Flavisolibacter tropicus: one gene and its partner. The protein of the gene in region 2 interacts with the protein of the main gene of each other region in a pairwise test. Links are inferred from orthologs where the notes say so. Each region holds a gene or a part of one and is shown on either strand. Other genes may lie near its edges. The genes, in order: ung and SY85_RS02555.

The links.
Region 1: the proteins of SY85_RS02555 (region 2) and ung interact in binary tests that used the Escherichia coli proteins (3 or more experiments, as listed by UniProt). The link is inferred for Flavisolibacter tropicus from one-to-one orthologs.

What each region holds. Positions count from the first base shown.
Region 1 is NZ_CP011390.1:56,518-59,783, reverse strand. The notes cover bases 130-3,060. They hold ung (uracil-DNA glycosylase), read left to right. Parts: upstream 130-1,224; coding sequence 1,225-1,896; downstream 1,897-3,060. Other genes in these bases: SY85_RS00195 (putative LPS assembly protein LptD), read right to left, coding at 2,769-3,060; SY85_RS00200 (lysophospholipid acyltransferase family protein), read left to right, coding at 1,906-2,640; SY85_RS00210 (DUF92 domain-containing protein), read right to left, coding at 254-982. Outside these bases: more of SY85_RS00195, read right to left, coding at 3,061-3,266. UniProt on the Escherichia coli protein: Excises uracil residues from the DNA which can arise as a result of misincorporation of dUMP residues by DNA polymerase or due to deamination of cytosine.
Region 2 is NZ_CP011390.1:629,376-632,468, forward strand. The notes cover bases 1-2,758. They hold SY85_RS02555 (nucleoside-diphosphate kinase), read right to left. Parts: upstream 1,709-2,758; coding sequence 1,292-1,708; downstream 1-1,291. Other genes in these bases: SY85_RS02545 (menaquinone biosynthesis decarboxylase), read left to right, coding at 1-161; SY85_RS02550 (TraB/GumN family protein), read left to right, coding at 350-1,258; SY85_RS02560 (sterol desaturase family protein), read right to left, coding at 1,784-2,704. Outside these bases: SY85_RS02565 (sodium-translocating pyrophosphatase), read right to left, coding at 2,877-3,093. UniProt on the Escherichia coli protein: Major role in the synthesis of nucleoside triphosphates other than ATP. The ATP gamma phosphate is transferred to the NDP beta phosphate via a ping-pong mechanism, using a phosphorylated active-site intermediate.

The DNA of each region.
Region 1 (3,266 bases), 570 kb from region 2 along the record:
TACGGCTAATAAATAATTATGTTTTGGTGCTTGATCAAAAACGAGGAACAAGCATATTGGAGTATATCCTTTGTAGCATGTTTTAAAACATTCTACGATCAGCATATAATCAGGCACAGGATATTAAATAACAACTACTATTAAGCAGCACTACCGGTAATGCATAAGGGTAAAGGAGGCTAACATTTTTTTGGTGAATGCATAACACTCGCTATCTATTATTTGCAGCAATAGCAGAACACGAGAAGGTTTTCTAAATGGAATTAATATAAATAGTATATAACGCTAAGGCTACTAATGCACCGGCCAGCGTGTTTAGAAAGTTAACCATATTGTTTTGCAATAGGCCTTTTCGTTCCAGTGTAGCACCTAAAACCGAGTCGGTAAGATTGCCAATTGTTCCAGCTGCTACTACCATTAGCAATGCGGCCACTGACCAACCATAGCCTGTACAATAAACCACTGCAATGAAAGCGCTACCAACGACACCAATTAACACACCCTCCAGGCTAATAACACCGTCTAACCCTCTGTGATCTCTTTTGAAGGTAATACAGTTATAAAATCGTTTTCCATATACACTGCCTAATTCAGAGGACAAAGTATCAGCGGTAGCAGAAGCCAGACTACCGGCAGTCATTATTGCCCATAACGGAAGATTCTCTGGATAGCAAATAGCCAATAAGCCTAACAGGCCCGCTACGCCACCATTGGCCAATACTTGTTCTATGGTACGCTGACCGCTGTGTTTTTCCGCTATACCTAGTTTGTTTTTTGTATTGGATTGCCAGGCTGTAGCTAAGGTGCCTAACAGGAAAAACAACCCTAGCATCAAAATACCAAATACACCTATACCCAGGTAGATGAATGTCGCCAATACACCTCCGGCAATACCTCCAGCCACAGTAAGCTTTCGGGTTAATATGCTAGTTAGCACTGCCAGCACTACCACTATAATAAAAAGGATATAGGTATGAAGCACGCGGCAAGATAGCAAGCCTTATTGGTTATGCGCAGAAAAGAGAAACAAAAGGTCTGTAGAAGTTGTACAGTATTTACTTACTGCTACCAGAAGAAAATAAAACAAGTGCTCTACTGGCTTAAAATAAGGGCTAGGAACAACTGTTACGTATAGATTCATTTATTTCAAGAGCCATTGTATAGGCTGATTAATAGATTTCAGTATAATCTTTGTGTTTGTAATAACTTCATCCAAAAAAGGCCATGGCGGTTAAGATAGAAGAATCATGGAAAGAGGAACTTAAGGACGAGTTTAAAAAACCCTATTTCAAACAGATAGTAGAACACATAAAAACCGAAAAAGAACAAGGCAAAACCATCTATCCACCGGGCTCTTTAATATTTCATGCCTTCGATGCTACACCTATTGATCATGTAAAAGTGGTCATCCTTGGGCAAGACCCTTATCATGGTCCAAAGCAGGCACATGGCTTAAGCTTTAGTGTTCAAAATGGGGTTCCTCCTCCACCATCACTGGTCAATATTTTTAAAGAACTTCACGAAGATGTAGGAATGCCCATCCCTTCGCATGGCAACCTGGAAAAATGGGCGCAGCAAGGTGTGCTGCTCTTAAATGCTTCATTGACTGTGCGGGCCGGAGAACCTATGAGTCATTCCAAAATTGGTTGGCACCATTTCACTGATAGCGTTATCAGAAAGGTTTCTGAAGATAAAAAACATGTGGTGTTTATGCTCTGGGGGAAATTTGCGCAAGAGAAAAGAACCCTGATCGATGAAAAGAAGCATTTAATTCTAAAAGCGGCGCACCCCTCTCCACTCTCTGCCCATAATGGCTTTTTTGGTTGCCACCATTTTTCAAAGGCCAATGCCTGGTTAATGAAACATGGTATCGATCCAATAGACTGGGCGTTGTAATTTTGCATTATGGTGAAAAATATTCTGGGACGCCTATTTGCTTTATGGGCTATTATCATGTTTGTGCCTTCATTGATTATTACCGTGCTGTTTATTGCCCCTACAATAAACTGGCCGGAACCCAGGCGTTCAAAATACCTTCAACCTGTATACCAACGCTGGATGACGTTTTTCTTCTTTATGACTGGGGTTAGAAGAGTTTTTAAAGGAAAAGAACATTTTACTAAAAAAGAGGCTTTTGTCATTGTGTGTAATCACCGCTCTTTGATGGATCCACCGCTTTCCAGCCCAGGAATTCCCGAGCCCACCAAAACGATTGCCAAGATAGAGATGATGAAGATCCCGGTATTTAATGTGCTTTATAAAAGTGGAGCGGTTCTGGTAAACCGGAAAAGTGAAGCCAGTCGCAAGCAAAGCTATTTAAAGATGAGAGAGGTCTTAGACAAGGGAATACATATGTGTATCTATCCAGAGGGCACTCGCAACAAAACCAAAGAGCCTTTACGTCAATTTCATGACGGCGCTTTCAAGCTGGCTGTAGAAACCCAAAAGCGCATTATGCCGGCTGTTATTTTCAATACAGAAAAAGTACTACCCCCTAGCAAGTCCTTTTACTTTTGGCCTAGCAAAGTAGAAATGCATTTTCTACCGCCCATTTCAACCGCCAATAAAAGCGTGCAGGAATTGAAAGCAGAAGTATATGAAACAATGAAGAATTATTATACACAGCATAATCGTGACTAGCACTTATCTCAAAAGTTTTAAAATAAACGTATTATCATTGGGCTTGTAAAAGGATAAAACTTTCCTTCTACAAGCTCAGGATAAACGGACTCCACTGAACAAGTAAGATGCAATTGCTGTAACTAGCTTTAGAAATTACTGAACGTACGCGTTCTGTTAATGCGCAGATCCTGTAATAATGATGATTTAGGATTAATTGAAATACTGAAAGAGCTATACAGGCCCTTTTGAATACCAATTGACATTTGCCAGCAGTGCATATCCCTGTTAATAGACATACTAACAGCTTCTACCTTCATGGACTGGAAGTTGAAATAGCCATTGGTTGTAAAGTTCCACTTGGGCGTTAAGCTAAAGCTGCTGCGAAGTGAAGTGGTGGCGTTAAACTGGGTTCTAAAACCAGTGTAATTAGGTAATGGAACAGAGGCAAAGTTTGCAGCGAAGTCAATGCTAATATCCCAAGGAATATTAAAATCAACAAACTCTGAAGGATTGCGGCGCATATACTCCTGCAAACGTTGCTGATCACCCAGTAGCATCGGATCGTTGATTGGTCGCCCTGTATTAACCGTTTCCTGGGCCTTATCGGGATCTCTTGGTTTACTTTTGAAGGAAGTAGACAATGA
Region 2 (3,093 bases):
TTGACAACTTTCAACGCGATTGGCCAAACATCATTATTGCTGATGAGAGTACCATAAAATCTGTAGACCAAAAATGGGATCAATTAAATCTGGGGCAATTTATTCCCTCTCCATCCCTGAAATTCCAAGGTCAAGTGTATGGTTCTGAAGCAATGGTATAGTAATCTATAGGCTATAATTGTAATTTTACTTTGTTGCCAAGGAATTCAACCCGGCATAGCTATTGAATTGCATATTTAAATCATTAGTTGGAGATATTGTTTTTAAAATACAGGCATGGCTCTTTTACATTCCACCTGGCTACACCAATTATTGATGTAAATGTTTATTTACTCCTAAATAATTTACCATGAAGCGGATGATTTTGTGGGTAACTACTACATTACTCTGCGTGTCCTGTTTCTCTCAAACCGTTGATAAGAACAATACATTGCTTTGGCGTATCTCCGGCAAAGATTTAAAAACGCCTTCTTATTTATTCGGTACCATACATATGCTGTGTGGCGATGATGTATTTGTTAGCGACAGTTTAAAGTCCGCTATAAAGCAAGCTGATAAAGTTTACTTAGAACTGGACATGGATAACATGTTTGAGTTAATAAGTGTGATGAGTAAAATGAAAATGCGTGGTGATACTACTCTTGCTCAATTACTGAAACCAGAAGAGTATGAAAAGGTCAAAGCCTTTTTTACAACCAATAAGGGTTTTATTCCTTTCTCCATGCTGGAGACTTATAAGCCTATGTTAGCGGCTTCCACACTCATGCAGAATTCTGTTGATTGTAGCCATCCCATGGCTATGGAGCAACTTATAATGAAAGAAGCCAAACATGAGGGTGTTGGAATAAAGGGGTTGGAAACGATGGCCTTTCAAATGAGTATTTTCGACAGTATTCCTTATGGGATACAAGCAAGACAACTACTGAATTACGTTGAGAACTACGAAAAAAAGGATGATAATAAAGAGTTTGAAGAACTAACCAAAGCCTATAGAAATCAAGACCTCAAATTGCTTGAAGAATTAACAGAAAAGGAAGATGCCGGTGTTGAAAAGTTCACAGAGATCATGTTGTACAGGCGTAATGAAGATTGGACTCAGAAGTTAAGCCTAATCATGCCCAATGGTCCAATTGTAGTAGCTGTAGGAGCTGGTCACTTACCAGGAGAGAGAGGCGTTATCAACTTGTTACGCAAAGCAGGATATAAAGTGGAACCCGTTGAAAACAAAATGATCAAAAACTACGAAAAGACATTATAAAGAAAAACCCCGCAAGAAGCGGGGTTTTTAGTATTAGAACTGCTCCAGTCCGGAGAAGAAGAAGTTACCTTCAATTTGTGCGTTTTCATCGCTATCGCTACCGTGTACAGCATTCTCGCCAAGAGAAGTAGCAAATAATTTACGGATTGTACCTTCATCAGCTTTTGCTGGGTCAGTTGCACCAATCAGCGTTCTGAAATCAGCTACAGCGTTTTCTTTTTCTAAAATAGCTGCAATGATAAGTCCGCTGCTCATAAATTCAACTAGCTCACCATAGAAAGGACGCTCTTTATGCACTGCATAAAACTCACCAGCTTTCTCCGTAGTTAAACGAGTTTGTTTTAAAGCTACAACACGGAAACCCGATTTAATAATCTTATCCAGGATAGCACCAGCGTGACCATTTTTCATGGCATCTGGCTTAATCATCGTAAATGTTCTATTGCTCATTACTGTTATAATTTTCGGCGCAAAGGTAGGGCGATAGCAATAGAATTCATAGAAAAAGAGCGATTATAACAGCATTTAAACGCTTTCTTTGGCGCTTGGCAGGCTCGTAGTTGATTTATTTGCTTGCGACGAGACAGTTTGATTGCGTAATTGCTTCGTTGTCAGAGTGCTGCTATCATGACTCCATCCGGGTGATTCAAAGAAATAACGAAATCGGTTTTTCCAGGATGGGCAGTCTTTAGCACTTTTAATCAACTCTCCCCATGTTTTAAAAGCAATAACAGCAGGATTGAAAGAATGAATGTTTTTTGTAAGTCCATAGGTTGGACGTTCTTCTTCTTTTTGGAAGGTGCCAAATAAGCGGTCCCAGATGATTAACACACCTGCATGATTCTTATCAAGGTATTTTAGATCACTCCCGTGATGTACGCGATGATGGGAGGGCGTGTTGAATAAAAACTCAATTGGCTGGGGAAGTTTGTTAACCGTTTCCGTATGAATCCAAAATTGGTAGATCAGACTTATTTGTTGCATAAATAACACCCATATAGGATGAAAGCCTACGAGAGGCATCCATGCCCAAAATAAGAATGAACCAGTGGCATTGCCTGTCCAGGTTTGTCGCAAAGCTGCCGCCAGGTTATATCTTTCAGAGGAATGGTGTACAACATGAGAGGCCCAAAACCAGTTGACAGAATGGGCAATCCGGTGAAACCAATAATAGGAAAAATCGTCAGCCAGGAAGAGTAATAGCCAAAACCACCATACCTTTTCGTTTAACTCAAATAGCCGAAACTTGTAAATAAAGGTGAACAAACCAAAGATCATGACCTTGGTAAGAAAGCCTACTAATACATTGCCTATTCCCAGTCCTAAACTGGCAAACGTATCTTTTACTTCATACAAATGCTTGTTTTCTTTATAAGAAAACCATGCTTCTATAGATAATAGAAGAATAAAACCGGGAATGGCGTAAAGTAAAATGGCAGGAGGCATATAGCAAGTAAAACCAAATTTAATTGAAGTTTTGAAGGAATAGAAGCATTATCTATTCTTTAAGACCTCAATAACCAGCTAAAAAAGTAGGAATAAGAAGAGTAAGATGTATAAAGAAAAAGCCCGCCAAGCAGAGGCGGGACTTTTAATTCTCACAGTAAAGCAAAGCTTTTTATTTCAATTGAATAGTGTTTAATCCTGTTGTCTTAGCAGAAGACATAACAGTAGACTGCTCTGTGCGCACTTTCGCTGCTTCAGCATCAACATTTTTTGTATGAAACATTTCAGCCAATGTAGGAGCGATAACTAATGACACAATTGACATCAACTTGATCAAGATATTCATAGAAGGACCAGAAGTATCTTTAAACGGATCACCAACAGTATCA